One region of the Streptomyces sp. NPDC047017 genome, then DNA from elsewhere that is predicted to be linked to it. Evidence: riboswitches for the same ligand, from Rfam matches in the RefSeq annotation. Region 1 holds a riboswitch; each other region holds the start of a gene.

What was found. Region 1 has a riboswitch for cyclic di-AMP ahead of ABZ858_RS03715 (transglycosylase family protein). Riboswitches for the same ligand answer to the same signal wherever they lie in the genome.
Positions count from the first base shown of each region.
Region 2: it holds a riboswitch for cyclic di-AMP, as region 1 does, so the genes downstream of both, ABZ858_RS33870 (M23 family metallopeptidase) here and ABZ858_RS03715 (transglycosylase family protein) in region 1, are expected to answer to the same signal.
Region 3: it holds a riboswitch for cyclic di-AMP, as region 1 does, so the genes downstream of both, ABZ858_RS28080 (transglycosylase SLT domain-containing protein) here and ABZ858_RS03715 (transglycosylase family protein) in region 1, are expected to answer to the same signal.
Region 4: it holds a riboswitch for cyclic di-AMP, as region 1 does, so the genes downstream of both, ABZ858_RS12985 (peptidoglycan DD-metalloendopeptidase family protein) here and ABZ858_RS03715 (transglycosylase family protein) in region 1, are expected to answer to the same signal.

Region 1 covers NZ_JBEYVW010000002.1:83,329-90,924, forward strand. The annotation lists gene ABZ858_RS03695 (Ppx/GppA phosphatase family protein) at 1-644, opposite strand, end outside; gene ABZ858_RS03700 (DUF501 domain-containing protein) at 641-1,189, opposite strand; gene ABZ858_RS03705 (septum formation initiator family protein) at 1,212-1,685, opposite strand; gene eno (phosphopyruvate hydratase) at 1,814-3,094, opposite strand; gene ABZ858_RS03715 (transglycosylase family protein) at 3,350-4,096, opposite strand; cyclic di-AMP (ydaO/yuaA leader) riboswitch at 4,101-4,264, opposite strand; gene ABZ858_RS03720 (transglycosylase family protein) at 4,447-5,619, opposite strand; gene ABZ858_RS03725 (cytochrome P450) at 5,852-7,132, opposite strand; gene ABZ858_RS03730 (nucleoside triphosphate pyrophosphohydrolase) at 7,181-7,596, opposite strand, start outside.
Region 2 covers NZ_JBEYVW010000027.1:60,250-67,845, reverse strand. The annotation lists gene trmB (tRNA (guanosine(46)-N7)-methyltransferase TrmB) at 25-924, shown strand; gene ABZ858_RS33880 (PrsW family intramembrane metalloprotease) at 972-2,384, shown strand; gene ABZ858_RS33875 (aldo/keto reductase) at 2,485-3,429, opposite strand; gene ABZ858_RS33870 (M23 family metallopeptidase) at 3,572-4,609, opposite strand; cyclic di-AMP (ydaO/yuaA leader) riboswitch at 4,621-4,778, opposite strand; tRNA gene ABZ858_RS33865 (tRNA-Met) at 5,115-5,188, opposite strand; gene ABZ858_RS33860 (dihydrofolate reductase family protein) at 5,247-6,584, opposite strand; gene ABZ858_RS33855 (mannosyltransferase family protein) at 6,748-7,596, opposite strand, start outside.
Region 3 covers NZ_JBEYVW010000019.1:25,705-33,300, forward strand. The annotation lists gene ABZ858_RS28060 (ABC transporter permease) at 1-776, opposite strand, end outside; gene ABZ858_RS28065 (ABC transporter ATP-binding protein) at 763-1,740, opposite strand; gene ABZ858_RS28070 (DUF2092 domain-containing protein) at 1,938-3,161, opposite strand; gene ABZ858_RS28075 (polyprenyl synthetase family protein) at 3,413-4,423, opposite strand; cyclic di-AMP (ydaO/yuaA leader) riboswitch at 4,972-5,179, shown strand; gene ABZ858_RS28080 (transglycosylase SLT domain-containing protein) at 5,184-5,669, shown strand; gene ABZ858_RS28085 (HAD family hydrolase) at 5,737-6,543, opposite strand; gene ABZ858_RS28090 (ATP-grasp domain-containing protein) at 6,587-7,596, opposite strand, start outside.
Region 4 covers NZ_JBEYVW010000006.1:255,449-263,044, forward strand. The annotation lists gene ABZ858_RS12975 (HPr family phosphocarrier protein) at 69-350, shown strand; gene ABZ858_RS12980 (GntR family transcriptional regulator) at 698-1,357, opposite strand; gene ABZ858_RS12985 (peptidoglycan DD-metalloendopeptidase family protein) at 1,622-2,380, opposite strand; cyclic di-AMP (ydaO/yuaA leader) riboswitch at 2,393-2,555, opposite strand; gene ABZ858_RS12990 (pitrilysin family protein) at 2,787-4,175, opposite strand; gene ABZ858_RS12995 (pitrilysin family protein) at 4,172-5,545, opposite strand; gene ABZ858_RS13000 (DNA topoisomerase IV subunit A) at 5,966-7,596, shown strand, end outside.

The sequences.
Region 1 (7,596 bases):
ACCAGCGTGCGCGCCTCGCGCAGCGGGACCGTCTCCTCGGCGAGGTCGAGGGCCGCCTCGACATCGGCCCTTATCGCCGCGATCTCCTGCTCGGCGGGCGGGTCGCTCACCGCCCCGTCCGTCACCAGATGACGCTCGGTCATCCGCACGCAGCCCACGTCCACCGAGCGGGCCGCGCGCACCCGGTCGTCGCCGACGACGAACTCGGTGGAGCCGCCGCCGATGTCCACCACCAGGAACGGCGTGGCGAGATCCGTCCGCCCGGCCAGTTCCCTGGTCGCACCCGTGAACGAGAACTCCGCCTCCTGGTCGCCGGAGATCACCTCGGGTTCGACGCCCAGGATGTCCACCACCCCGCGCACGAACTCGTCCCGGTTCTCGGCGTCCCGGGAGGCCGAGGTGGCCACGAAACGCACCCGCTCGGCGCCGTGCTCCTCGATGATCCGCGCGTACTCACGGCAGGCCGCGAAGGTGCGCTCCAGCGCCTCGGGGGCGAGCCGGCCGGTACGGTCGACGCCCTGGCCGAGCCGCACGATCGTCATGCGCCGGTCCAGGTCGACCAGTTCACCGGTTCGCGGATTCGCGTCCGCGACCAGCAGGCGGATGGAGTTCGTACCGCAGTCGACGGCCGCGACCCGGGTCATCGGACCTCCTCCGCGCATCCCGCGCGGTCCTCGGGCACCGTCACGCACGGCCCCTTGCGCCACCACTCGGGCAGCATCGCGATCGCCTCGTCGCCCAGCGGGTTGACCCCCGGCCCGGCGGCCAGCGAGTGGGCGACCAGGACGTGCAGGCACTTGACCCGGTCCGGCATGCCGCCCGCGCTCGGGAAGCCGGTCAGCTCCTCGATCTCGTCGCGGCGCCGGACGTAGTCCTCGTGCGCGGCCCGGTAGGCCGCCGCCAGCTCCGGATCGGTGGCCAGCCGGTCGGTCATCTCCTTCATCACGCCGTCGGCCTCCAGCGTGCCGATGGCCGAGTTGGCGCGCGGGCACGTCAGGTAGTACAGCGTCGGGAAGGGGGTGCCGTCGGGCAGCCGGGGGGCCGTCTCCACGACGTCCGGCTGTCCGCACGGGCAGCGGTGCGCGATCGCGCGCAGCCCGCGCGGCGGCCGGCCGAGCTGCTCCCGGAAGGCCGCGACGTCCGCGTCGGTGGGTTCGGTGCGCGGGGTGGGCGGCGGAGGGGTGTCCATTCCTGTCTTTCTGTCCGTGCGTTCAGTGGCCGGCGTCGGACTTGTCGACCCCGTACCAGACGTTGGTGTACCAGGGGCGGCGGGCCGTCCCCTGCTCGGCGCGGGACTGCCGGGCCGCGCCCGGGTCGGCCACGGTGTACCCGGTCTCCCCGGGCAGCACGTAGTGCAGCCGCTGCCGGATCTGCTGCGCGGCGTACGCGTCGTCCTGCCAGCGCGCCTTGAGGTCGCGCAGCTGCTCGACCCGCTGCTGCTCCTGCTGCTTCTGCCGCTTCAGGTCGGCGATGTCGGCGCGCTGGGAGACGTACTGCCGCATCGGGTAGGCCAGGGCGACCACCAGCGAGCAGACGACGAGCGCGAGCAGCGCGGCGCGGCCGGTGAGCCGGGAGCGGCGGGCCTGCCGCCGGGTCTGCGAGCGGTAGACACGGGCCGCGGTCTGCTCGCCGAGCAGCCTGAGCCTGGTCGCGGTGGAGAACCGGTCCCGGTCCCTCACGGCCATCGTCCCCGCCTTTCGTTCGTGCCCGCTCACACGTGCGTACGTCCCCGGACACGGTACGGGACCGGGTCCGGGGACGTACGTACGACTGGCTGAGCCTTGACTCTTTGCGGGTCAGCCCTGGCGGCTGGTCAGCCCTTGTAGCGCGGGAAGGCGCTGCGGCCGGCGTAGACCGCGGCGTCGTCGAGGATCTCCTCGATGCGCAGCAGCTGGTTGTACTTGGCGACGCGCTCGGAGCGGGCCGGGGCGCCGGTCTTGATCTGGCCGCAGTTGGTGGCGACGGCCAGGTCGGCGATGGTGACGTCCTCGGTCTCGCCGGAGCGGTGGGACATCATGCACTTGAAGCCGTTGCGCTGGGCCAGCTCGACGGCGTCCAGGGTCTCGGTGAGCGAACCGATCTGGTTCACCTTCACCAGCAGGGCGTTGGCGGTGCCCTCCTCGATGCCGCGGGCCAGGCGCTCGGGGTTGGTGACGAACAGGTCGTCGCCGACGATCTGGACCTTCTCGCCGAGGCGGTCGGTGAGGATCTTCCAGCCCGCCCAGTCGTCCTCGAACAGCGGGTCCTCGATGGAGACCAGCGGGTAGGCCGCGACCAGCTCCTCGTAGTACTCCGTCATCTCGGTGGCGGAGCGCTCCTTGCCCTCGAAGAGGTAGGCGCCGTCCTTGTAGAACTCGGAGGCGGCGACGTCGAGGGCGAGGGCGATCTGCTCGCCGGGGGTGTAGCCGGCTTCCTTGACCGCTTCCAGGATCAGGTCCAGGGCCTCGCGGTTGGAGCCGAGGTTCGGCGCGAAGCCGCCCTCGTCGCCCAGGCCGGTGGCCAGGCCCTTGTTCTTCAGGACCTTCTTGAGGGTGTGGTAGACCTCGGCACCCCAGCGCAGCGCCTCGGAGAAGGACTCCGCGCCGATCGGGGCGATCATGAACTCCTGGATGTCCACGTTGGAGTCCGCGTGCGAGCCGCCGTTGAGGATGTTCATCATCGGCACCGGCAGCAGGTGCGCGTTGGGGCCGCCCAGGTAGCGGAAGAGCGGCAGGTCGCTGGCCTCGGAGGCGGCGTGCGCGACGGCGAGGGAGACGCCCAGGATGGCGTTGGCGCCGAGCGAGCCCTTGTTGTCGGTGGCGTCCAGGTCGAACATGGCCTGGTCGATCAGGCGCTGCTCGGTGGCGTCGTAGCCGACCAGCTCCGGGCCGATCTGCTCGATGACGGCGAGGACGGCCTTCTCGACACCCTTGCCCTGGTAGCGGTTGGGGTCCCCGTCGCGCAGCTCGATGGCCTCGAAGGCGCCGGTGGAGGCGCCGGACGGGACGGCGGCACGACCCGTGCTGCCGTCGTCGAGGCCGACCTCGACCTCGACCGTGGGGTTGCCTCGGGAGTCCAGGATTTCCCGGGCTACGACGACGTCGATGGACGGCACGAGCATCTCCTTCTTGGATGTGACGCTGGAAGTGCGGGGCGGCGCGCCTTGCGGCGGTGCCTTGCGACTAGAGCCTAACCGTCCCGGGGCGCCGCTCGGCCGACCGACCGTCCCGTGGACAGGGTGACGGTACACATTGTTCCTTCACGGAACAAAGGGGGCTGACGACAGAGCCCCGCCCCGGCGCGTACGGGGGATGACGCACCGGGGCGGGGAGCCCGTGGGGACGGGGGCGGGCCTGTGGCCGCCGCTCGCTTACTTCAGGTGCAGCTGCTGGCCCGGGTAGATGAGGTCGGCGTCGTCGACGACGTCCTTGTTCAGCTGGAACAGCTTCTCCCAGTCGCCCTGGACGTGGTGGGCGGCGGCGATGGAGCTGAGGGTGTCGCCGGTGACGACCTTGTACTCGCCGTCGCCCTTCTTGACCTTCTTGCCGGTCGGGGTGGTGACGGTCTTCTTCGGGGCCGGACGCGTCTCGGAGCGGTTCGCGGCCTGCTCGTCGGTCGAGCGGGTCGAGGTGCTGCTCTTGGAGCTGCTGGAGCTGCTGCTCGACGAGGACGACGAGGAGGAGGACGAAGAAGAAGAGGAGGACGAGGACGACGACGAGGAGCTGCTGCTGCCGCCGCTGTAGCCGCCGCTGGTCAGGTTCTTGCCGCAGACCGGCCAGGCGCCCTTGCCCTGGCCCGCGAGCACCTTCTCGGCGACGGAGATCTGCTGCGACTTGCTCGCCAGGTCGGCGCGCGGGGCGTAGGCGGTGCCGCCGTACGCGGCCCAGGTGGAGTTGGTGAACTGCACCCCGCCGTAGAAGCCGTTGCCGGTGTTGATGGACCAGTTGCCGCCGGACTCGCACTGGGCGACGGCGTCCCACTGGGACTCGGTGGCGGCGGAGGCGTTGCCGGCCGCCATCAGCGGGCCGGCGACGGCGACGCCGGTGACACCGGCGAGTGCGATGGCACGGGTGGCCTTGGACGGACGACGGTGCTTGCCCTTGCCGGAAAACAGCATGGAAGGATCCCCTCACCGACGCCTGCGAGGTGAGCTGTCGGGTTCGGGCCGGTTGAGTTGCCCGGCCGTGCCTTCGTGCGGCACGGCTTCACCCCCAGCCGCTCCGGATCGTCTCCGGCGCGGCACTTACCTTGGGTCCCCCGCTCCTGCCTACGGCGCTTGACGCGACGACTGTTCCCGTACGGCCGCTGGCAGGATTCGGCGTTGCGGCAGCCGGGGCTCGCGGTGACGAGCGGTCATGACCGTAGACAGGTGATCGGCCGGATTTCAAAGACGATCAGGGCTTCTGAGACTCATCCCACACTTTCACCGAATAGGACATTCGGCGCGAAGTATGACGCGAACTCCCGCTACTTTGGGGCGTTTTCAGTGGGGACATCCAGGCTCTGACCGGCGACGATGTGGTCCGGGTCGGCACCGACCACACCCTTGTTGGCGCCGTACAGCGCGTGCCACCCGCCGTGGAGGTCAAGGGAGTCGGCGATGGACGTCAGAGAGTCCCCGGTGCGGACGGTGTAGGAGTCGGCCGCCGTGGTCTGTTCGCCGACGGCGTGCCGGCCGCCCGCGGCGTCCGTACGGCCGTCCGCGGGGCTCTCGTCGGCACTGGTGCCGCGATGCCGTCCGCCGCTGAGCGCGCCGGTGTCCACGAGGGCCGAAGTGCCCACGATCTGAGCCGGGTTGGCGGGGTCGCCCGCGCGCCCCTGGCCGCCGCCGGACCCGGTGCCCACCGGAGAGGAGGGGTCGGCCGATCCGGGGGTGGAGGACGTGCCGGGCGTGGTGGAGTCGCCCGTTCCGGCGGGCGGCGTGACGGGCTTGCCGGTGGGTCCGGCCGGTGTGCCGGTCCCGTGGGAGGGGCCGGCGGGGGAACCGGCCGAGGGGCCGCCCGCGCCGGGAGAGCCGGACGGACTTCCGGACGTACCGGATGAATCGCCCGTGTCCTGGGGCGAGTCGGACAGGCCGGGATCACCGGACGGATCGGTCGAATCCGACCCGCCGGAGCCGGAGCCGCCCGAGGAGGCGGGCGTGCCGGACGCGTCAGTCTTCCCGGGCGCCCGCGAGGAGCCGGACGTGCCCGACGAGCCGCCGGACGCGCCGGAGTTCGCGCCCGGGTCGCCGCCCACCCCGGTGTCGACGTCCGCCTTGCCGGACTTCTTGGTGAGCCCGGAGAGCGGCCCGCAGGTGGGCCAGGCGCCCGGGCCGCGGTCGGCGAGTATCTTCTCGGCCACGGCTATCTGCTGCGAGCGGCTGGCCCGGTCGGGGCTGGAGGCGTACTGGAGTCCGCCGTACGTCTCCCAGTCGTCCTGGGTCAGCAGCAGGCCGCCGGAGTAGCCGTTGCCGTTGTCGGTGCTCCAGGAGCCGCCGGTCTCGCACTGGGCCACCTTGTCCCAGGTGGTGCCGTCCGCCGCGCTCGCGCCACTGGCGGCGACCAGCGGGATGGCGATGGCGGTGCCGGTCACTCCCGCGGCGACGAGGAGGGCCGGGGCCTGGCGGGGGCGACGGTGACGACCGTTCCCGGAGAGCATGCGGTGACCTTTCGCGCGACGACGGTGACCGCGCGGCGGATGGTGCCGGTCGCCGCGCTGATGCGTGAACGTAGCGGGTGGCGATCACTTGTCACAAGTTCATGCCGTCGGGATCACATGAAGATCACATAGTTGACTGTTCGTCATCTTCGGCCGCGTCAGGGCTGGTGCTCCGGCCCATTTCCGGCCTATTTCCGGCCCTTTTTCGGCCCTTTTCCGGTCGCGGTCCCGCTCACGGGGCCGGGGTGAAACGGACCGGCAGGGTCCGCAGCCCGCGCATGATGAGCCCGCCGCGCCAGCGCAAGTCCGCCGGTTCCGCGTCGAGTTCGAGGTCGGGCAGCCGGGTGAGCAGGGTGGCGAGCGCGGTCTGCCCCTCCAGCCGGGCGAGCGGGGCGCCCAGGCAGTAGTGGATGCCGTGCCCGTACCCCAGGTGCTGGTTGTCGCGGCGGGCGAGGTCGAGGACGTCCGGGCCGGCGAACCGCTCCGGGTCCCGGTCGGCGGCGGCGAGCACGACGAGCACCGGATCGCCCGCGGCGATGTGCTGCCCGCCCAGGGCGAGCGGCCGGGTGGCGAACCGCCAGGTGGCCAGCTCCACCGGCCCGTCGTAGCGCAGCAGCTCCTCCACGCCGGTCTCCAGCAGCCCCCGCTCCCCGGCCGCCAGGGACCGCTGCAGCCGGTGGCGCTGGCCGGGGTGGGTGAGCAGGGCGTACGTGCCGTTGCCGATGAGGTTGACGGTGGTCTCGAAGCCGGCGAAGAGGAGGATGAAGGCCATGGCGGCGGCCTCGTTCTCGGTGAGATGCTCGCCGTGGTCGGAGGCGCGGATGAGACCGGAGATGAGGTCCTCGCCCGGGGCGGGCTCGTCGGTGAGGGCCTCGCGCTTCCGGTGGATCAGCTCGGCCAGGTAGCCGCGCATCTTCTTCACCGACCGGGCGACCCCGCCGCGGGGGCCTCCCCCGTGCCGGATCATCATGCCCGCCCAGTCCCGGAAGTCGTCCTGGTCCTCGCGCGGGACGCCGAGCAGGTCGCAGATGGCGTAGATGGGCAGCGGGAAGGCGAACTCGTGGATGAGGTCGGCGCCGCCGCGTCCGGCGAACCCGTCGATGAGGTCGTCGGCGAGCCGCTGCACGCGCGGGGCGAACTCGGCGACCCGGCGGGGCGTGAACGCCTTGCTGACCAGCCGGCGCAGCCGGGTGTGGTCCGGCGGGTCGATGTTGAGCAGATGCGTCATCAGCTCGGCCTTGCGTTCGCCGGGGATGCCGGTCTTGCCCCTGGCGTGCGCGGGCTCGTCGTGGTGCGCGGGGTTCTTGGACAGCCGGGGGTCGGCCAGGGCCTGCTTGGCGTCGGCGTAGCGGGTGACCAGCCAGGCCTCCACCCCGCTGGGCAGCCGGGTGCGGTGCACGGGGGCGTGCTCGCGCAGCCAGGCGTACGCCGGGTAGGGATCGGCGGCGAATTCCCAGGTGAAGAGAGGGGGCGGGGCGGGGTCGGAGGGCGGGGTGGGTGGCTGGTCGTGCATGGGGGTGACAGTAGCCGCCGGGGGTGGAGGCGGGGACGGAGGTGGGGCTCAGGGAGCCGTGGAACCCTCGGTCTCCCTGATCGCGTCCCGGTAGGCGCGGGCCGCCGCGCGCAGGGCCGTCTCCGGGTCCACGCCCTCGGCCTCGGCGCGGGCGGCCAGGGCCAGGAGTTCGTAGCCGATGCCCTCGCCGCGCGGCAGCGGTACCTCCAGGCCCGCCGTGCGCACCCGGGAGGCGAGCTTCGCGGCGAGGGCCAGGCCGGGCTGGCCGAGCGGGATGCCCTGGGTCACGGAGGTGCGCCGCTTCTCCTCGGCCTTGGTGCGCAGCCAGTGCGCCTTGACCTCCTCGGGGGTCGTGGCGCTCTCCTCGCCGAAGACGTGCGGGTGGCGGTGGATCAGCTTGGCGACGATGCCGCCGGCCACGTCGTCGACGGAGAACGGCTCGTCGGGGTCCTCCTCGGCGATCC
Region 2 (7,596 bases), on a different contig from region 1:
TCCACTGTGTCTGACTCCCTGAACATGCCCCCAGCCTCCGGTTCCCCGGCCACCGGTTCCCCCGCCTCCGGTTCCCCGCACACCCCCGGTGTGCCCGTTCGGGACACCCGGGCCAAGGGTGAGCCGCGGTTCCCCGACGGGCCGCGGGCCGATCCGGCCGGGTCCCACTTCGAGCGGCGGATCCGCAGTTTCCAGCCGCGGCGGAGCCGGGTGACCGCGGGGCAGGCGGACGCGCTGCAGCGGCTGTGGCCCGCCTGGGGACTGGACATCGACGGGCAGCGGGTGCTGGACCTGGCCGAGCTGTTCGGCGAGGACCGCCCGGTCGTGCTGGAGATCGGGTTCGGCATGGGCGAGGCCACCGCGCGGATGGCCGCCGCCGACCCGGACACCCACATCCTCGCCGTCGACGTGCACACCCCCGGCCAGGGCAATCTGCTGGCCCTCGCCGACCGGGGCGGACTCACCAACGTCCGGGTCGCCAACGGCGACGCGATCATCCTGCTGCGCGAGATGCTCACCCCCGACTCCCTCGACGGGCTGCGCGTCTACTTCCCCGACCCCTGGCCCAAGAAGCGGCACCACAAGCGACGGCTGATCCAGCCCGAGTTCCTGACACTGGCCGCCGCCCGGCTCCGGCCCGGCGCCCTCGTGCACTGCGCGACCGACTGGGAGCCGTACGCCGAACAGATGCTCGACGTGCTGAGCGCGCACCCGGACTTCGAGAACACGGTGGCCGACGGCGGTTACGCGCCCCGCCCCGGCTTCCGGCCGCTGACCCGTTTCGAGGGCCAGGGACTCGACAAGGGGCACGTCGTGAACGATCTCCTCTTCCGGCGCGTACGGCACGCACCGCACGTATCTCACGGCGGGGACCAGGGCGGCGCGGACCAGGGCGGCGCGGACGAGCGGCCCCGTCTCGGCTGACGAGGCCCCGTCGCGGGCGGCACCCTTCCCTCGTTAGGGTCAATGCCGTGGCCACCAGTCCCCCGTATCCGACGTATCCGAGCGGTCCCCCGCCCCGAGCAGGCGGCCGGTCGCGGCACGCGCACTGGTGGCACCGGCGCTGGGTGCGCTACGGCGCCCTCGCCGCCCTGCTCGCGCTCTCCGGGCTCGTCATCCTCGCCCTGGTCCGCCGGCAGACCGGCACCGAGGGCTTCCTGGTCGGGCTGGGCCTGGCCGTGCTGCCGGTGCCGCTGCTGGGGGCCGCGTTCCGCTGGCTGGACCGGGTGGACCCCGGCCCCTGGCGGAACATGCTGTTCGCCTTCGCCTGGGGCGCCTGCGCGGCGGCACTGATCGCGATCGTCGCCAACAGCTTCGCGACCAAGTGGATAGCGACCGCGACCGCCGACCCGGCCGGGGCGGACACCCTCGGCGCGACGGTGATAGCCCCGATCGTGGAGGAGTCCTCGAAGGCCGCCGCCGTGCTGCTGCTCTTCCTCTTCCGCAGACGCGACTTCACCGGCATCGTCGACGGCGTGGTGATCGCCGGGACGACGGCCACCGGCTTCGCCTTCACCGAGAACATCCTCTACCTCGGCACCGCCTTCGGCACCGACCAGATGACCGGCGGCCGGGGCATCGCCTCCGTCACCGCGGCGACCTTCTTCGTGCGCGTGGTCATGTCCCCGTTCGCGCATCCGCTCTTCACCGTCTGCACCGGCATCGGCTTCGGCGTCGCCGCGCTGTCCGGGGAACGCCAGCGCCTGCGCCGCTGCCTGCTGCCGCCGGCCGGGCTGCTGCTCGCGATGGGCATGCACGCCCTGTGGAACGGCTCCTCGACCTTCGGCCCGTTCGGGTTCCTCGCGGTGTACGGCGGCTTCATGGTGCCCGCCTTCGGGCTGCTGACCTGGCTGGTCGTCTGGACCCGGCAGCGCGAGCTGCGGGCGATCCGCGAGGAACTGCCCGCGTACGCCGCCGCCGGGTGGCTGGCGCCCGCCGAGCCGTTCGCCCTGGGCTCCCTGCGGGCGCGCCGGATGGCCCGCGAGCACGCCGCCCGGCACCTGGGCAAGGCGGCGGCGCGGACCGTCGCCCAGTACGAGGCGTACGCGACCTCGCTGGCGTTCCTGCGCCGCCGGGGGCGCCTGGGCCGCGCCGGGGCCGACTTCTCCGTACGGGAGCTGGAACTGCTGCACGAGCTGTGGCGCGGGCGCGAGGTGGCGCGGCCCGCCCTGGAGCACGCGGCCCGGATGACCGCCCCGCCGGTGCGGGTCGTCGCGGCGCCCTGGCCGATGTACGGCGCCTACGGACACCCGCCGCTCGGGCAGGCGGCCTACGGCCCCGGACCGGGCCCCGTGGGACCCGGTCTCGGGCCCGCGGGGCCGGTGACGCCGTACCCCGGACACCACCCGTACGGCCCACCCGCCCCCTACCGGACCCAGCCGTGACACACGGCCGGTAGCGGACAGGAGCACGCAGCGCGCCCCCCGAAGGCCAGGGGCGCACTCAAGTCCGAAAGCTCAGGCCCGAAAGCTCAAGCCCGAAAGCTCAGGCCGACGCCTCGGTCAGCGTCGCGATCTCCTGGTCCGTCAGCCGCAGGTCCGCCACGGCCAGCAGGGCCGGGAGCTGTTCCACCGTCCGGGCCGAGGCGATCGGGGCGGTGACCGTCGGCTGGGCCGCGAGCCAGGCCAGGGCGACCGTGGCCACCTCGGCGTCGTGGGCCCGGGCGACCTCGTCGAGGGCGGTGAGCACCTTCTGGCCGCGCTCGGTGCCCAAGTGCTTGGCGGCACCCTCGGCGCGGGCGCTGTCGACCGTCGTCCCGGGCCGGTACTTGCCGGTCAGGAACCCGGAGGCCAGCGCGAAGTACGGCACCGCGGACAGTCCGGTGCGCTCGGCGAGGTCCCGCAGCGCGCCCTCGTAGGTGGCGCGGGAGACGAGGTTGTAGTGCGGCTGGAGCGCCACGTACCGGGCCAGGCCCTCGCGCTCGGAGAAGTCCAGGGACGCCTTGAGGCGTTCGGCGGAGATGTTGGAGGCGGCGATGTGCCGCACCTTGCCCGCCCGCACCAGTTCGTCGAGCGTGCCGATGATCTCCTCGACCGGCACGTCCGGCTGGTCGAAGTGGGTGTAGTACAGGTCGATGTGGTCGGTGCCCAGACGCTTGAGGGAGGCGTCGGCCGCGGCCTTGATGTTGGCGGCGGACAGCCCCTGGAAGTCGGGGTGCTGGCTGACCTTGGTGGCGATGACGACCTCGGAGCGGTTGCCGCGCTCCTTGATCCACTCGCCGATGATCGTCTCGGACTCGCCGCCGTGGTTGCCCTCGATCCACGCGGAGTAGGAGTCGGCGGTGTCGACGAAGTTCCCGCCGGCGGCCGTGTACGCGTCCAGGACGGCGAAGGACTGCGCGCGGTCGGCGGTCCAGCCGAAGACGTTGCCGCCGAGGGCGAGCGGGAAGACTTCGAGGTCGGACGGGCCCAGTTTGCGTAGAGAAGTCATGCCGATATCAACGACGACGGCGGAGCGGCTCATTCCGCGCCCCGCCGGGCCCGGCGGGCAAAGCCTGCGCAAACCCACCCGGCCGGCGGGACCGCTCCCCCGCCGGGAGGCGGGTGGCCGGGAGACGTCAGGCCGGGAGACGTCAGGGTGTGAGGCCCTTGCCCCGCAGCCAGGTCATCGGGTCGGTGCCGGCGGCCTGGCCGTCCGGGTGGACCTCCAGGTGCAGGTGCGGGCCGGTGACGTTGCCGGTGGCGCCGACGCGGCCGATGACCTCGCCCGTGCCCACCTTCTGGCCGGCGCTGACGTTGAGCGACGACTGGTGGCAGAACCACAGCTCGGTGCCGTCGTCGAGGGTGAGGACCGTGCGGTAGCCGTAGGCTCCCGCCCAGCCGGCCTGGGTGACGGTGCCGCTGTGGACCGCCTTGATCAGGGTGCCGGTGGGCGCGGCGAAGTCGAGGCCGGTGTGGTGGCCCGAGGACCACATGGAGCCGGCCTGTCCGAAGGTGGACGTGAGGGTGTACGAGGAGGTCGGCAGCGTGTACTGCCTGGCCAGCTCGGCCAGCCGCGCCTCCTCGGCCTTCTGCCGGGCCGCCTCGTCCGCCTTCTGCTTCGCGGCGGCGGCCTTGGCCTCGGCCTCCTGTTTCGCCCGGGCGGCGGCCCGGTCGGCCTGCTTCGCGGCGGCGGCCTCGGCCGCGGCCTGCGCCTCGGCATCGGCATGATGCCGCTGCTGTTCGGCCTGGGCCATGATCCGGTTGCGCAGCGCCTCGCCCGCGCCGGTGGCCGCCCGTCCGGTGGCGGTGGAGGTCTCGGTGACGTCGCTGAGCGGGGTCGCGGAGCCCTGCGGGGCCTGCGGGCCGCCGGAGCCGTCGAACAGGGCACCGACGGCGGGCAGGTCGGGCAGGGAGATGGCGACCGGCGGCTTGCCGGTGTCGGCGCTGGCCATGCCGCCCGCGCCGACGGCGGCCATGACGCCGACGCCGAGGACGGTGGAGCTGCGGGCGAGCCCGCCGCCGCGCTGCTTGGCGACGCGGTGCCGGCCGCGCGCGGGGCGCAGGGAGTCCTCGGTGGGGTTCCACTCCTCCCACGGGCCCTCGTCGGTGTGCCGGTCACCGGGACCGAAGGACTCGGTGCGCTGGTTCGGCACGAACGGGGCTTCAGGGGCAGGCCGGTTGGACGCCACGCGGGCGTGCTCCTTTCCTTCCGTCTCGCCTACCGGGTTAGCTGACGGGTTCGGAGCGGGAAGGTCTCCTACGCGCGTCAACCGACCGTGCGGGCACGGTGGATGACGCCCGATTCACCCCAAATTGGTGGTTCCCCGGTTCCCTCGCGGGATTCGGCGCGCGCGCACGGAGCCGCCTCTGTGACGGCTGGGACGACCGCGCTGCGTTATCGAACGTTAATAGACCCGGGGCGCTGATTCCAAGCCGGAGGGCTTGATCATTAAACCTTTCCGGCCAGGACGTACGCCTTACCGGTGCAGAAAACGGGGCGAGTTGACGCCCCTTCCGGCCACTTCGATCCCCGTACGCGGCCCGATGAGGCAACGCTCCCACCTGACGGTATGTCATTTGTTATCAGCGATCGAGGGGAGAGGGCAGGAAGGGAGCGGGAAGGGATCGCGGCCGGGACACCGGAAAACACTCAGGGCCGGAATCCTTGATCGGATTCCGGCCCTGAGTCTTCAGTAGCGGGGACAGGATTTGAACCTGCGACCTCTGGGTTATGAGCCCAGCGAGCTACCGAGCTGCTCCACCCCGCGTCGGTGAAACCAGTGTACGTCATATCCGGGGTGGCCTGCACACACGTTTATCCGGGCCCTACATCGCGCCGGGCAGATGCCGGTTCGGCGCCTTGGCCGCCCGCTCGAACTCCGGCAGGACGACGACCTCCGCGCCCTCGTGGGCCAGCATCCCGGCCCCGTCGGCGGCCGCCACGAACGTGTCCGGCTCCCGCCAGGCCGTGACCACCCGCCGTACCCCGGCGTCCAGAATCAGCCGGGCGCACGGGCGCGGGCGGGAGGCGCGGCGGGCGCACGGTTCCAGGCTGCTGTACACCGTGGCCCCCGCCAGCCGCGGGTCCGCCGGGTCGGTCCTGGCCAGCGCCGCCTCCTCGGCGTGCACGACCGGGTCGCCGCCCTCCCGTGAGTACCCGCGGGCCAGCTCGGTGCCGTCGGCGGCGACCACCACCGCGCCCACGCTGAACGCGGTCCGCGACGGCGGACACCGCTCGGCCAGCTCGCACGCGATCCGCAGCCAGTGCCGGTCCGCGGGGACGGCGAGGGGACCGCTGCCGGGCGCGGTCGGCTCGTAGCGCATCAGGACGACGTCCCCGACGGGCCGCGTCTCCACCAGCCGCAGCCGGCCGCGCTGGTACCGCCCCGGCCCGAACAGCCGCGGCGCCCCCGGCTCCCCCACGACCAGCGGGGCGAGCGCGAGCTGCACCTCGTCGGCGAGCTGCTGCTGGAGCAGCTGGGTGTGCACGGTCCCGCCGCCCTCGACCATGAGCCGGCGCACCGCGCGTGCATCGTGCAGATGTTCGAGGAGTAGCCGCCAGTCGAGTACGGGGCCCAGCGCCACCACCGTGACGGCGGTCGGGGCGGCCGTGTCGGACGGGGCAGGTGGGGCGGTCGAGGCGGTCGGACCTGACAGACCGGTCGGGGCGGTCGGTGCGGTCGGATCGGTCGGATCGGTCGGGGCGGTCGGATCGGTCGGGGCAGTCGGATCGGTCGGGGCAGTCGGATCGGTCGGGGCGGTCGGATCGGTCGGGGCGGTCGGATCGGTCGGGGCGGTGAAGCCCCTCCGGCGCAGCCGCGCCGCGCCCTCGTCGGTCGTGTAGAGGACCTTCTCGCCCCCCGTGTGCCAGAAGGGCGCGGCCGGGTCCAGCTCGCCGGAGGCGCTGACCGCGACCTTCAGCGGGTACTCCGGGCGGCCCGCGGCGACCCGGGCCGCGCGCCGCTCGGGCGAGTTGACCAGCAGCCGCGGGTTGTCGGCGCGCAGGGTGCCGGCCCCGATCAGGAGGGCGTCCACGGACGCCCGTACCTCGTCGACCCGGTCGAAGTCGGCCCGGCCGGACAGCAGGAGGCGGTCGGGACCGGTGTCGTCCAGGCAGCCGTCGAGGGAGACGGCGGCGGACAGCAGGACGTACGGGAGGGGCATCGGGCGCACTTCTCTCTGGGCGGCGGGCGGTCTCCGGGCGGCGGAGGGGCACTCCGAGGGAGAACGCTCCGGAAAAGCGCATCCGGGGAAGAGCGCTCCGGGGAGACGGAACCGGAGTGGCCGGGCGCTCCCGCCGCTCCCTCCATCCTGCGGCCCGGCGCGCTCAGCCGGCCCAGCGCCCCGAGGTGAAGAGCACCGCGATCACCACCGCCAGCGGCGCCACCACACCGGCGTACGCCTCCTTCACCCAGCGCCGCCGCAGGCTCCAGTGGGCCAGGCCGGTCCACAGCGGCCACCACAGCAGGGTGGCGCGCGGGATGGACAGGTACCAGTACGAGGTGCCCAGCGCCCAGAGGTTGAGCGCGATGTAGAGGGCCTCCGGCCAGCGGCGGCGGATCAGCAGCACGGCAAGGAGCAGCACCCCGACCGCCATGGCGGCCAGCTCCAGCTGGAACTCCACCGCGTACCCGGGGCTCTGCAGCCGGCCGAAGGCGTTCTGCCAGGTGTGGCGGAACGCCTCGGCGGGAGTGTGGAAGTCCCGGAACCAGCCCCGTTCCTCGGCGTGCTTCCAGGCCATCCAGTCACCGGTGTGCGCCCGCAGATAGACGGTGTACGCGGCGGCGGGCACGGCCGGCAGCAGGCACCAGCCCAGCGGGCGCAGCCACCGGAGCGCGGAGCCGCGCACGGGGGCCGGGGTGGGGGTGGGTGCGGAGGGATCGTCGTCGTCCGGGCGGTCCGGGGTGCGAAGGGCGAGCAGGAGTTCGGCCGCGATCGCGGCGGCCAGGAACAGGCCGCTGATCCGGACCGTGGTGGCGGCGGCGGTGAGCAGGCCGGCCAGCGGCCAGTTGCGGTGTTTCGCGGCGAGCCAGGCCGGCAGCGCGAAGGCGAGGAAGAGCGACTCGGTGTAGCCGGCGGCGAGGAACACCGCGGCGGGCGAGCACAGCAGGAAGGCTCCGGCGAGCCGCCCGGCCGCGTCACCGTCCGGCCGGCCGAGCCCGGCGATCCGGGCCAG
Region 3 (7,596 bases), on a different contig from region 1:
ATGAGGTCGGCGAAGGACAGCCAGTAGTGGGAGAACAGGTACGGCTGGACCGCGTGCAGCTGGGGTATCTGGTCGATGATCTGGACGGTGATCAGCAGCCCCACGGTCGTCGCCATGGCCGCGATGCCGCTGTTGGTCAGCGTGGAGACGAACAGGCCGAGGGCGGCGAGACCGGTCAGCGACACGGCGACGAAGAGGGCGATCAGCAGGGCTCTGCCCAGCCCCTCGGTGAAGCTGATCCGGGTGCCGGAGATGGTCGTCAGATCGCCCAGCGGGAAGAGCAGCGCGCCCACCGCGAGCGCCGACCCGGCGACCACGAGGGTGGCGGCCAGGCAGAAGACCATCGTCGTGGCGTACTTGGTGAGCAGCAGCCGGGTGCGGCCGGCCGGTGCGACCAGCAGATAGCGCAGGGTCCCGGCACCGGCCTCGCCCGCGATCGCGTCGCCCGCGACCACCCCCACGGCCATCGGCAGGAAGAACGGCAGGGTCGCCGCCAGCGCGGTGAAGACCAGGAACAGCCCGTTGTTGGTGATCTGCGCGATGAAGGCCGGTCCCTCTCCGCCCCCGCCCGCGACCGCCGCACCGTCCCTCGTCTCGATCCGGACGGCCACCCCGACGAGCACCGGCACCGCGGCCAGCACGCCCAGCAGTGCCAGGGTGCGCCAGCGCCGGAAGGTGGTCACCAGCTCGTTGCGCAGCAGCCCGAGGGTCCACAGCGGGTGCGGGGCACGCACGGCGGCCTCGGCCTGTCCCGCCGCCGCTTCAGCCCGCGACATCGAACCCCTCCCCCGTCAGTGCCACGAACGCGTCCTCCAGCGAGGCCCGTTCGATGCCGAAGCCGCGGACGCGGACGCCCGCCGCGACCAGGGCGGCGTTCACATCGGCGAGGTCGCCGTCCGGTGGTTCGCCGGTCACCCGGTCCCCGTCGGCGACGACATCGGCGACGCCCTGTTCCTTCAGCACCCGGGCCGCCTCCCCCGCGTCGGGGGTGGTGACCGCCAGCCGGCCGCGCGCTCCCGCGGCCAGCTCGGCCACCGGGCCCTGGGTGACGAGCCTGCCCCGCGCCATGACCGCCGCGTGGGTGCACACCTGCTCGATCTCGTCCAGCAGATGGGAGGAGAGGAAGACCGTCGTGCCGTCGCAGGCCAGCTCCCTGACCAGGGCGCGGATCTCCCGCATGCCCTGCGGGTCGAGGCCGTTGGTCGGCTCGTCCAGGACGAGCAGCCTGCGCGGTCTCAGCAGCGCGGCGGCCAGGCCGAGGCGCTGTTTCATGCCCAGCGAGTACGCCCTGGCCTTCTTGCCGGCGGCGGCGGTCAGGCCCACCCGGTCCAGCGCGGCCGCCACCCGGGTCCGCCGGGTCCGTGGATCGGCCGTGAGGTCGGCGGCGTCGTGGCGCAGCAGATTGTCCCGGCCGGACAGGAAGCCGTACAGGGCGGGTCCCTCGATGAGCGCGCCGACCTGCGGCAGCACCGCGCGCGAGGAGCCGGGCATGGGACGGCCCAGGACGCGTGCCGTGCCGGAGGTGGGTTCGACGAGCCCCATCAGCATCCGGATCGTGGTGGTCTTGCCGGAGCCGTTCGGACCGAGGAAGCCGAAGACGCTGCCCGCCGGGACGGTCAGGTCGAGACCGTCGACGGCGAGCTGCCCACCGCGGTAGCGCTTGGTGAGCGCGCGGGTGTGGATGACACTGCCGTCCGGTCCGGTCGTACCGTCCGTGCCGTCCATACCCCGGCCGTCCATACCCCGCATCCCGCCCATGTCACGCACCCCCTCCGTGCCGAGCACGGCGTCGGCGCCGAGCGGGCCGTCCGTGCCGTGCGCGGCCGGTGCCGGTCCCGGCCGCGCCGCTTCCGGCGGTGTGGCGGACGTCTCGTCCATCGGCTCCCCCGTCCGTCCGTCGTCCCCGTGGGCCGCCGTCGCCCCCGTGGCCGCTCCGCCTACCGGCCGGTGTCCGCGGCCTTCACCAGCGCTTCCTTGGTGACGGCGCCGACGTAGACCTTGCCGTCGTCGGTGATCAGCGCGTTGACCAGGCGGGTGGAGAAGACCGTGCCCTTGCCGAACTTGCCGCTCACCTGATCGCCGAGCGAGCCCAGGAAACCGTCCAGGCCGCCGCCCTTGCCGGTGGACGACGGGATGCCGCCCTTGGTGCCGGAGTCGAGGACCGCGATGGAGTTCCAGCCCTTGCCCAGGACCTTCGTGTCCTTCTCGCCGAGGCCCTGGTGCGCGGCGCCGTCCCGGTGCGGGGCGCCGGGGACGCGGCCCTGCCCGCCCGCCGGGACCCCGGCGTCCTTCTCGTCGGTGACCTTCGCGCCCTTGGGCGGGGTGAAGTCGAACGTGGAGGCGGCCGGCGCGGCGAAGCTGATCCGGGTGAAGCCCGCGTCCACGACGGCGGCGCCGCCGCTCGCCGGGGTGAGGGTGAACTTGAGCGGCAGCCCGGTCTTGGAGTCCACCGCGATACTGATCGCCCCGACGGTGGTGCCGGAGGCGTGCTTGGGCTTGATGACCAGCTTGTAGGCGTCCCGGCCGGCGACCTGCGCGGTGCCGTCCACCGTCACCGAGGTGGTGTCGTCGGCCGATTTCAGGGCTTCCTCGGCGAAGTCCTTGGGCGTGGCGGGCAGCTGGTGCTCGCCCTTGGCCCCGTCCTGGGGCGCGGTGCCGTGGTAGACCTCGTCGGACTTGCTGTCGTAGCCCCAGACGTCCTTGCCGTTGTGGATGAGGCTGTACTCGGCGGCGCTCTCGATCAGCGAGACCTTCTGCCGGTCCTGGCCGTCGGCCGCGACCCGCAGGGTGTGCGTGCCCGAGGCCAGCTCGGTCAGCTTCGAGGTGGGGTCGGCCGACGAGCCGCCGCCGCCCTTGCCCGCGCCGGAGACGAGGCTGTTCTCCAGGCCGCCGAGGTCCGGCAGGCCGAGGTCGGTGCTGATCTTGACCGTGCCGGACAGCCGCTGGACGTCCGACTGGGCGATCTTCTCTATGAGCTGCTGGGCGCTGATCTTCGGCAGGTCGGGGTCGCCCGAGTCGGCGAGTGCCGGGACCAGCCCGATGGTCGCCGCCGCCACCCCCACCACCGCGACCGGGACGGCGTAGCGCGCGGCCTTGCGGCGCGCCGAGGGCGGACCGTCGGCCGTCGCGTCCGTGCTGTCGTCGGATTCGTACGGTGCCATGTGTGCCTTACCTCCGTCGTCGTCGGCGGCTTCCCGTCTGCACAGCTCCCACCCTGAGCCGCCATTCTCACCCGAATCGGTGAGGAGTGGTGTGGTCCGTGCCTCCATCACACCAAATCGGGCGGCCGGAAGCGTCAGCCCCCGGAGCCAACTCCGCGTACGCCTGCGGTATGACGCAGGCGAGCGGCGCCTCCACCCTTTCCCCTAGGGGTCGGGTGGAGGCGCCGCTCGCCGGGCGGGGTGAGGGGGCGTCAGCCGGCCCGGTGCACCACCGCGTCGCACAGTTCGAGCAGCGCCGCCTTCGCGTCGCACTCACGCAGCGGCGCCAGCGCGGCCCGGGCCTCCTCGGCGTACCGCACGGTGTCCCGCCGGGCCTGCTCCAGTGCCGGGTGGGCCCGCAGCCCCGCGAGTGCCTCGGCGTGCCGCGCGTCGTCGCTCAGGTCGGAGTCCAGCAGCTCGCACAGCGCGATGTCCTCGGCCAGCCCGAGCCGGGCCGCGCGCTCGCGCAGCCGCAGCACCGGCAGCGTGGCGATGCCCTCGCGCAGGTCCGTGCCCGGCGTCTTGCCGGACTCGTGCGAGTCGGAGGCGATGTCCAGGACGTCGTCCGCCAGCTGGAAGGCCACGCCCAGCCGCTCGCCGTACTGCGTCAGCACGTCCACGACCGTCTCGTCGGCGCCCGACATCATCGCGCCGAACCGGCACGAGACGGCCACCAGCGATCCCGTCTTGCCGCCGAGCACGTCCAGGTAGTGGTCGACCGGGTCCCGGCCGTCCTGCGGTCCGGCCGTCTCCAGGATCTGCCCGGTGACCAGCCGCTCGAACGCGAGCGCCTGGACCCGGACGGCCTCCGGTCCGAGGTCCGCGAGGATCTGGGAGGCCCGGGCGAACAGGAAGTCGCCGGTCAGGACCGCGACCGAGTTGCCCCAGCGGGTGTTCGCGCTGGCCACCCCGCGCCGTACGGCGGCCTCGTCCATCACGTCGTCGTGGTACAGCGTCGCCAGGTGGGTCAGCTCCACCACCACGGCCGACGGCACGATCCCGGGCGCGTACCGGTCGCCGAACTGCGCGGCGAGCATCACGAGCAGCGGCCGGAACCGCTTCCCGCCCGCCTTGACGAGGTGCTGCGCGGCCTCCGTGATGAAGGGGACCTCGCTCTTGGTGGCTTCGAGCAACCCTTCCTCGACAGCCGCCAACCCGGCCTGGACATCGGCTTCGAGAGCCTGGTCCCGCACGCTCAGCCCGAACGGCCCGACGACGGTCACGAGGGGTCTCCTGTCTGCTGGTGTCTGGTGGCGGTTACGCGGTTTGTCGATACGTCGCTGCCATCACTCAAGTCAGCGTATCCGGTCACGTTTCGATCACCGATAGCGCCCACCGCTCCAGGCCAGGCGGTATCGGATCACGCCCGATATGTTTTCGATCACTACGTATGAACAGATATTTTCGACTCACTCCTCCCGCCCGCGCGACGGAGGGCCACGGCCTCACTCGAAGCGACAGCCTGCCCACCCGCCCCCGTGGCATCCCGCCGGGGTCCGATTCACCCTTAATCACACCCCGAATCCCCTTGGCCGCAAATGCACCCCGGCCGGTCGATCCGTGAGTTGGGTCACGCCACCCCTTCACCGGCACCGACGCCCGGCCACCCCCGCCTCCCCTTGCCGCACACGCCAGTTGACCGTTGGCGATCGCAAAGGATCAAGCATCCCAAACACCCCAGACCAAGGTCAACTAGGGCGATGTATGAATCAGGTACTTGTTCGGGACATGTGCTCTCGCATACGTTCCCGGTCCATCGGGCGGACGCCGAATCCTGCCACCGCCCGAAACCCATCGACTGAACACTTCTTGGCAGGAGCGGGGGACCCAGGTAAGTCGCCGGGCCGGAGCGCCGTACGTCGTCCTATGTCGTACGCCGCGCCGGAACGGCTCGGGGTGAAGCCGTGTCCTTCGGGGCACGGCCGGGCACCTCCCCGCCCGAACCCGACAGCTCACCTCGCAGGCGACGGAGAGGAATTCCCCATGCCTGCACACGGTCAGCGCCACCCCCGCACCGCCCGCCTCCTGCGCACCCTCGCCGTCTCCGGCACGGGTGCCGCCGTCCTGGCCCTCCCGCTCATCGGCGCCACCACCGCCTCCGCGGCCACCCCGGCCGCCGCCCCCAAGACCGTGAGCACGGTCGCCTACCCGAACAACCTGGACGGCTGGATCCGCGAGTCGCTCTCGATCATGGCCCAGAAGGGCATCCCGGGCACCTACAACGGCATCTACCGCAACGTGATACGCGAGTCCTCCGGCAACCCGCTGGCCATCAACAACTGGGACTCCAACGCCGCCAAGGGCATCCCGTCCAAGGGCCTGCTCCAGGTCATCCAGCCCACGTTCAACGCCTACCACGTGGCCGGCACGTCGTTCGACATCTACAACCCGGTCGCCAACATCACGGCCGCCTGCAACTACGCCGCCGCGCGCTACGGCTCGATCGACAACGTCTTCAGCGCGTACTGACGGGACCGCGCGGGGTGGGGTGGGACGGACGGCCGGCACATCGGCCGTCCGGTCCGCCACCTCCGCGTCAGCTGAACAAACGTTCGAGGACGACGGCCACGCCGTCGTCCTCGTTCGACGTGGTGACCTCGTCCGCGACCGCCTTCAGCTCCGGGTGGGCACCGGCCATGGCCACGCCCCGGGCGGCCCACCGGAACATCGGGATGTCGTTCGGCATGTCGCCGAAGGCGAGGGCGCTCTCCCGGCCCAGCCCCAGGCGCCCGGCGGCCAGCGCCAGCCCGGTCGCCTTGGTCACACCGCACGGCTGCAGCTCGACCGTCCCCGGGCCCGACATGGTGACCGTGGCCAGCGAGCCGACCACGCCGCGGGCCACCGCCGCCAGCTCGTCGTCGGACAGCACGGGATGGCGCAGCAGCACCTTGCTGATGGGCGCGCCCCACAGCTCCTCGCGCCGATCGACCCGTTCGGCGGGCAGGGTCGGATGCGGCATCCGGTACCCCGGCTCGATGAGCGTGAGCCCGTCGACCCCGTCCTGGTCGACCGCGGCGTGCACCTCCCCCACCTCGGCCTCGATCTTGCCGAGCGCGGTCTCCGCCGTCTCCCGGTCCAGGGTGACCGACCACAGCAGCCGGTCGGCCGCGGCGTCGTAGAGCTGCGCGCCCTGGCCGCACACCGCGAGCCCCGCGCCGCCCAGGATCTTCAGCAGTGGCCGCACCCTGGGCGCCGGCCGGCCCGTCACGACCAGATGCCGGGCACCTGCCGCCGCCACCCGCGCGAGCGCGGCCAGGGTCCGCTCGGAGAACGTGTCGTCGCCGCGCAGCAGCGTTCCGTCCAGGTCGGTGGCGATGAGGGCGTGGGCGCGGGGAGCGGGCATGATCAGAGAATACGGACCCGCCCCGGGGCCGCCCGCCGTCCGCTCAGCCGGTCGCGCCGCCGCGCCGGCTGGTGCGCCACAGCTGGTGGAGGTGGCGGGCGCCCGGCCGGACGAAGCGCGCGAGCATGGTGAGGAACGGCAGCGGGTCGTCCCCGGCGAGCCAGGCCAGCTCGGTCCCGCTCGCCCGCTCCGGCGCGTGCGGCGTCGTATAGCCGCTGCGGCGGTAGGCGAGGAGGGCGGGCAGGTCGATGTTCTCCACGACGAACCGGTGCCCGGCCCGCTGCTCGCCCGCCGGGACCTTGCGCCCGGTCAGGTCGAGGTGCAGGGCGCGCACCACGTCCACCGCCGACTCGCTCTCGAAGAGCCGGAACTGGGCGCCCGCGCGCGGATTGAAGTCGAGGAGCTTGTACTGCCCGTCGCGCCGGTCGAAGCGCAGGTCGAGGTCGATGATGCCGGTGAAGCCGATCTGCTTGATGAAACGCGCGGCGAGGTCGGCGAGTTCCGGGTTGTCGACGACGTACGCGTGCGCCGTCATCCCCGCGTGCGGCGGCCACGAGCGGACCTTGACGCCGGTGAACAGGGCCAGCGGGGTGGAGTCCTGGTCGAAGTAGGCGTGCACGATCCAGTCCTCGGCGGCCTCCCGCGGCAGGTACTCCTGGAGGATCACCCCGGGCCGCTCGCCCCAGTCCCGGGCCAGCGCGAGCAGGCCCGCGCGGGTGGCGATCCGGGTGGTGCCGTTCACCGCGGGGCTGCTGCGGCGCACGAACGCCTCGCGGTTCTTGGCCACCACCGGGAAACGGGCCTGCTCGGCGAAGGCCACGATGTCGTCGTAGGACTGCGGGAAGGCGGCGGCCGGGGTCGGGACGCCGTGCTCCACGCACAGTTCGTGCAGGCCCTGCTTGCTGGCCAGGCGACGCGGCAGGCCGGGCTCGACGCGCGGGAAGAGGAAGTGGCCGCCGAGGGCGTCCTGGTGCTCGGCGATCAGGACGGCGGCCTCCTCGTCGGTGGGCACGAGCACCGCGGGGCGGCCGATGCGGCGGGCGATCCGCAGCA
Region 4 (7,596 bases), on a different contig from region 1:
CTCCGGGCGTGCTCCAACGTGTGGGAAACTGGTCTAGACAACCTGAGACACCTGAAGGGCAGCATCACATGGCTGAGCGCCGCGTCAACGTCGGCTGGGCCGAGGGCCTCCACGCCCGCCCCGCTTCCATCTTCGTCCGGGCCGCCACGGCCTCAGGGGTTCCCGTGACGATCTCCAAGGCCGACGGCAACCCCGTCAACGCGGCCTCCATGCTGGCCGTCCTCGGCCTGGGCGCGCAGGGCGGCGAGGAGATCGTCCTCGCCTCCGACGCCGAGGGCGCGGACGCCGCCCTGGACCGGCTGGCCAAGCTGGTCGCCGAGGGGCTCGAAGAGCTTCCCGAGACGGTCTGAGCCGGACGGCTCGGGCCACGACCGGACGGCTCGGACCGACCGGACGGCTGGGACCGACCGGACGGCTGGGACCGACCGGACGGCTCGGGCCGGGGAGAACCGCGTCGCCTTTTCGGGCGGCGCGGTTTCGCATTTCCCGGCGTTACGTATTTTCCGGGGTTACGTATTTTCCGGGGTTCCGCACGTTCCGGCGTCACGTATTTTCCGGCACGCGCCGGCGGCGGCGTTTCCCATTCCCGCAGGCCCCGCGGGCGACGAAAAAGGCAGCGCTCGCCAATACCGCAGATTTCCCCTCCCCCTCGGTCCGCGTCACCGCCGGGCATTCCCTTTTGTATACGGCACCCGTGTTAATTCCGTGCGCTCGTCGTGTTGACGGCGCGTTTCGCGTTCCTCACGCGGTGCGCGGCCAGTACGCGGCCGGTGTGCACGGCGGTCAGGGCCCGGGCGCGTTCCCCGTCACGGCGTGCCACCGCGTCCACGATGGCGCCGTGCTCGGCCCAGGACTCGGCGGGGTCGGCCGGGGTCTCCACGGTGTACATCCAGGCGGTCTTGTGCCGCAGCTGGATCAGCGTCGTGGTCAGCGCGGAGCTGCCGCACGCCTGGGCGAGCGTCTCGTGGAACCAGGCCCCCAGGGAGCGCAGTTCCTCGCCGCCGCCGTGCGCGGCCCGCTCCCGGCCCAGCCCGACCAGGCCGCGCAGCACCTTCAGGTGGGCCTCGGTGCGGCGCTGGGCGGCCCGGGCGGCGCCCAGCGGCTCCAGCAGCGCCCGCATGTCGAGGAGGTCGGCCGCTTCCTGCTCGGTCGGCTCCGCGACGCACGCGCCCACATGCCGCCGGGTCACGACGAACCCCTCGGCCTCCAGGGTGCGCAGCGCCTCGCGCACGGGGACGCGCGAGACGCCGTAGCGGCGGGCGAGGACCTCCTCGGTGAGCCGGCTGCCGCGCTCGTGGACACCGGCGACGATGTCGTCCCTGATCGCCGTGCACACCGAGTGCGCCGGAACACGCATGACCGACCTCCGCCTGAATTCCCGCGAGACACCGACGATGAACGCGTGTTCCGCGACTCCATGACGACGCGATCCACGCCTGTGCGACTCTATGACAATGCGCGGGAATTTCCGACGGCAGGCCAAAATCCATGGATATTTTTTGGACAATGCCGGGCCCGGCGCGGCGAGGGGTCCGGAACGCCGAAAGCCCCGGCCGATGGGCCGGGGCTTTCGGTCTGCCGCCGCGTGCGGTGTCGCTCAGGGCGCGTGCGGTGTCGTCGCTCAGGCGTTCACGCCGTGCTTGCGGAGGTAGGCGACGGGGTCCACGTCGGAGCCGTAGTCCGGGGTGGTGCGGGCCTCGAAGTGCAGGTGCGGTCCGGTGACGTTGCCGGTGGCGCCGGACAGGGCGATCTGCTGGCCCGCGGTGACCTGCTGGCCCACCGAGACACCGATGGACGACAGGTGGCCGTACTGGGTGTACATGCCGTCGGCCATCCTGATCACGATCTGGTTGCCGTACGCGCCGCCCCAGCCGGTCTGGACGACGGTGCCGACGCCGACCGCGTGCACGGTGGTGCCGCTCGCGGCGTGGAAGTCGATGCCGGTGTGGGAACCGGAGGACCACAGGGAGCCGCCGGTCTTGTAGCCGGTGGAGACGTAGGAGTCCGCGATGGGCGGCACGAAGGTGTTGAGGCGCTTGCGCTCGGCCTCGCGGGCGGCGCGCTCCTTGGCCTCGCGCGCCTGCTGGGCCTGCTCGGCGGCCCGCTTGCGCGCGGCCTCCTGGGCCTTCTTCTGCTCGGCGGCCTGCATCTGGGCGGTGGCCTGCGCGTCGATCTTGTCGGCGACGACGTCACCGAGGGAGACGACCGGGGTCAGGCCGGTGTCCTGCGGGGTGGGAGTCTCGGCGGCCAGGGCCGGGGAGACGGCGAGCGTGCCGATGACGCCGGTGGTGGTGAGGGCCGCGACACCCGCCGCGCGGGCGGTGGTGCGGTGCATCCGGCCAGGGCGGCGGTGCTTCCCGGCGGCGCGCGTGAACGCCATGGAGACGGTGGTCCTTTCCTTCCCTCTCGCCTACCGGGTTAGCTGACGGGTTCGGAGCAGGAAGGTCTCCTACGGGCCCCCGCGCTCGCGCGCGGACGTCCGATTCACCCCAGGGACTGGATGGGTCCCCGGCTCCCCTGGCTCGCGCCGTACGGGGACTCGGCGATGACTGTCCGGTGCCGCGGGTGCGGCGCACTGCCTGACGGACAGCCGGACCGACGCTAAGGGCGGCCGCTTTCAATTCCCAAACGGATCCGTGTTTTTGTTGCGCAGGCCACAGGGCAGACAGGCAGCCTCTCCCCCAATTCGGACAAGGCAGGGCCCTGGTGACGCTTCGGTCACCAGGGCCCCACGCGCGCGTGCCTCGTGTCGCGCGCCGGCCGCGGGACGCGGCCGGGCAGCGCCGCTACTCGGCGGCCACGACGGTGACCGGACCGATACCCAGGGCCTCCACGGGCTCCTTGATCTGCGCCGCGTCACCGACGAGGACCGTCACCAGCCGGTCCGCCGGGAAGGCGTTGACGACCGCCGCGGTGGCCTCGACGGTGCCGGTCTCGGCGAGCTGCTGGTAGAGCCTCGCCTGATAGTCGTCGGGCAGGTGCTGCTCGACCTGGTCGGCCAGCGTGCTCGCCACGGCGGCGGCCGTCTCGTACTTGAGCGGCGCCACGCCGACGAGGTTCTGCACGGCGACGTCCCGTTCGGCCTCGGTGAGGCCCTCGGCGGCGAGCTTGCGCAGCACCGTGACGAGGTCGTCCAGGGCCGGGCCGGTGTTCGGCGTGTCGAACGAGCCGCTGATCGCGAGCATCGCGGCGCCGGAGCCGTCGGGGGCCGAGCGCAGCACCTGGCCGAACGACCGCACCCCGTAGGTGTAGCCCTTCTCCTCGCGCAGGACGCGGTCCAGGCGGGAGGTGAGGGTGCCGCCGAGGCAGTAGGTGCCGAGCACCTGGGCGGGCCAGACGCGGTCGTGCCGGTCGGGTCCGATCCGGCCGATGAGCAGCTGGGTCTGGACGGCGCCGGGACGGTCCACGATGACCACGCGGCCGGTGTCGTCGGCCGTCACCGGCGGCACCGGGTGCGGCTTGGCGGGCGAGCCCGTCCAGGTGCCCAGGGTCTGGCCGAGCAGCTCGTCGAGGTCGATGCCGGTGAGGTCGCCGACGACCACGGCGGTGGCCGTGGCCGGGCGTACGTGCCGGTCGTAGAAGGCGCGGACGGCGGCCGCGTCGACGGCGCTGACGGTCTCCTCGGTGCCCTGGCGCGGCCGTGACATGCGCGCGCCGGCCGGGAACAGCTCCTTGGAGAGTTCCTTGGCGGCACGGCGGGAGGGGTTGGCCAGCTCGTGCGGGATCTCGTCGAGCCGGTTGCGCACCAGCCGCTCGATCTCGGACTCGGCGAACGCGGGCGCCCGCAGGGCGTCGGACAGCAGGCCGAGGCCCTTGGCGAGGCGGGAGGCCGGGACTTCCAGGCTCAGGCGTACGCCGGGGTGGTCGGCGTGCGTGTCCAAGGTGGCGCCCGCGCGCTCCAGTTCGGCGGCGAACTCCTCGGCGGAGTGCTGGTCGGTGCCCTCGGAGAAGGCCCGCGCCATGATCGTGGCGACGCCGTCCAGGCCGGCCGGCTCGGTGTCCAGGGGGGCGTCGAGGAGTACCTCCACGGCGACGACCTGCTGGCCGGGGCGGTGGCAGCGCAGCACCGTCATACCGTTGTCCAGGGTGGCGCGCTCGGGGGCCGGGAACGCCCACGGGGTGGCCTCGCCCGCCTGGGGCCGGGGGTGGAAGTCCATCGTGGCGAGCTGGGTCACTTCGCCGCCTCCTCGGTGTCGTCGGTGGCCGCGGCGTCCGCGTCCGGTGCCGTCTCCTGTGCGTCGGCCGGGGTCGGCTCGTAGACGAGGACCGCGCGGTTGTCGGGACGCAGCCGGGCCTTGGCGACCTCCTGGACCTCCTCCGGAGTCACCTCCAGGACGCGCTGGACGGCGGTCAGGGCGAGCTGCGGGTCGCCGAACAGGACGGCGTAGCGGCACAGTTCGTCGGCGCGGCCGGCGACCGTGCCGAGCCGGTCCAGCCACTCGCGCTCCAGCTGCGCCTGGGCGCGCTCCATCTCCTCGGCGGTCGGGCCGTCCTCGGCGAACCGGGCCAGCTCCTCGTCGATGGCGGCCTCGATGACCGGGACCTCGACGTCACCGGAGGTCTTCACGTCCAGCCAGCCCAGGGAGGGCGCGCCGGCCAGGCGCAGCAGGCCGAACCCGGCGGCGACGGCGGTGCGGTCGCGGCGCACCAGCCGGTTGTACAGGCGGGAGGACTCGCCGCCGCCGAGGACGGTCAGCGCGAGGTCGGCCGCGTCGCACGCGCGCGTGCCGTCGTGCGGGAGCCGGTAGGCGGCCATCAGGGCGCGGGCCGGCACCTCCTCCTCGACGACCTCGCGCAGCTGCCCGCCGATGACCTCGGGCAGCGAGCCGTCGCGGGGCTGGGGCTTGCCGTCGTGGGACTCGATGGAGCCGAAGTACTTCTCGACCCAGGCGAGCGTCCGCTCCGGGTCGATGTCGCCGACGACCGACAGGACGGCGTTGTTGGGCGCGTAGTACGTCCGGAAGAACGCCCGGGCGTCCTCCAGGGTGGCCGCGTCCAGGTCCGCCATGGACCCGATGGGCGTGTGGTGGTACGGGTGGCCCTCCGGATAGGCGAGGGCGGTCAGCCGTTCGAAGGCGGTGCCGTAGGGGACGTTGTCGTAGCGCTGGCGGCGTTCGTTCTTGACGACGTCGCGCTGGTTCTCCATCGACTCCTCGTCGAGGGCGGCCAGCAGCGAGCCCATGCGGTCGGCCTCCAGCCACAGGGCCAGCTCCAGCTGGTGGGCGGGCATGGTCTCGAAGTAGTTGGTGCGCTCGAAGCTGGTGGTGCCGTTGAGCGAGCCGCCGGCGCCCTGCACCAGCTCGAAGTGGCCGTTGCCCGTCACCTGGGCGGAGCCCTGGAACATCAGGTGCTCGAAAAGGTGAGCCAGGCCGGTGCGCCCCTTGACCTCGTGACGGGAGCCGACGTCGTACCAGAGGCACACCGCCGCGACCGGGGTCAGGTGGTCCTCGGAGAGCACCACGCGCAGGCCGTTGGCCAGGCGGTGCTCGGTCGCTGTCAGGCCGCCGGAGCCTGCCTCGGCTGCGGCCGTGTGACCCATGGGCATGTACGTCCCTTCGATCGCGATGGCGGCCCGGAAACCGCCCTGTTCCTGCCGGTCCTGCCACTGTATGCAAGCGTGCGGACGCCTGGCGAAGTTCCCGGGGCCGGGGCCGTACGCCGAGAGCGAGAACGAACGAGGGGGCGCGCGAGTGCCGGACGTGGGCGGCCGAGGGCGGCGGCCGTGAGCGCCGGGTGCGGTACGCCGGGGGGGCGGGAGGCGCGCAGGTGGCGGGACGCGCCCGCGCGCGCCGGTCGTGCCGGGCGGCCACCGCCGCCGCGGGACGGGTTCCCTACCGGGCCGGAAGCCCCCCGGGAACGGCCGTCTTGACGTCCGCGGGGTGGGGTCTGGTCCGCGTTGTCAGTCCGGCGGTCCACAATGGTCGGCGTCAGATCCCGTCCACGCTTCAGCAAGGAGCCGGCAGCGATGGCCCGCCGCAGCACGAAGACCCCGCCGCCCGACGACCCGTTCGAGGAGAAGATCCTCGACATCGACGTCGTCGACGAGATGCAGGGCTCCTTCCTCGAGTACGCGTATTCGGTCATCTACTCGCGCGCCCTGCCGGACGCCCGCGACGGCCTCAAGCCGGTGCACCGGCGCATCGTCTACCAGATGAACGAGATGGGCCTGCGCCCCGAACGCGGCTATGTGAAGTGCGCCCGCGTCGTCGGCGAGGTCATGGGCAAGCTCCACCCGCACGGCGACGCGTCGATCTACGACGCGCTGGTGCGCCTGGCCCAGTCCTTCTCGATGCGCGTCCCCCTGGTCGACGGCCACGGCAACTTCGGTTCCCTGGGCAACGACGACCCGCCGGCCGCGATGCGGTACACCGAGTGCCGCATGGCCGAGGCGACGAGCCTGATGACCGAGTCGATCGACGAGGACACGGTCGACTTCGCGCCGAACTACGACGGCCAGGAGCAGGAGCCGGTGGCGCTGCCCGCCGCCTTCCCGAACCTGCTGGTGAACGGCTCGTCGGGCATCGCCGTCGGCATGGCCACGAACATGCCGCCGCACAACCTCGGCGAGGTCATCGCGGCCGCCCGCCACCTGATCCGCCACCCCAACGCGGACCTGGACGCCCTGATGCGGCACGTCCCGGGCCCCGACCTGCCCACCGGCGGCCGGATCGTCGGCCTGTCCGGGATCCGCGACGCCTACGAGACGGGCCGCGGCACCTTCAAGATCCGCGCCACGGTCTCGGTGGAGACGGTGACCGCCCGCCGCAAGGGCCTGGTCGTCACCGAACTGCCCTTCACGGTCGGCCCGGAGAAGGTGATCGCCAAGATCAAGGATCTGGTCGGGTCGAAGAAGATCCAGGGCATCGCCGACGTCAAGGACCTCACCGACCGCGAGCACGGGCTGCGCCTGGTCATCGAGATCAAGAACGGCTTCGTGCCGGAGGCGGTCCTGGAGCAGCTCTACAAGCTGACGCCGATGGAGGAGTCCTTCGGCATCAACAACGTCGCCCTGGTCGACGGCCAGCCCCTCACCCTGGGCCTGAAGGAACTCCTCGAGGTCTACCTCGACCACCGCTTCAACGTCGTACGGCGCCGCAGCGAGTACCGCCGCGGCAAGCGGCGCGACCGGCTGCACCTGGTCGAGGGCCTGCTCACCGCGCTGGTCGACATCGACGAGGTCATCCGGCTGATCCGGTCCAGCGAGAACTCGGCGCAGGCCAAGCAGCGCCTGATGGAGCGGTTCTCGCTGAGCGAGATCCAGACCCAGTACATCCTGGACACCCCGCTGCGCCGCCTGACCAAGTACGACCGCATCGAGCTGGAGGCGGAGAAGGAGCGGCTCAACGCGGAGATCGAGGAGCTGACCCGGATCCTGGACTCCGACGCGGAGCTGCGCAAGCTGGTCTCGGCGGAACTGGGGGCGGTGGCCAAGAAGTTCGGCAACGCCCGGCGCACGGTGCTCCTGGAGGCGGGTGCCGTGCAGGTCGCGGCGGTGCCGCTGCAGGTGGCGGACACCCCGTGCCGGGTCCTGCTGTCCTCCACGGGGCTGCTGGCCCGTACGGCCGACAGGGAGCCCTTCGCGCGGGAGGCGGGCGG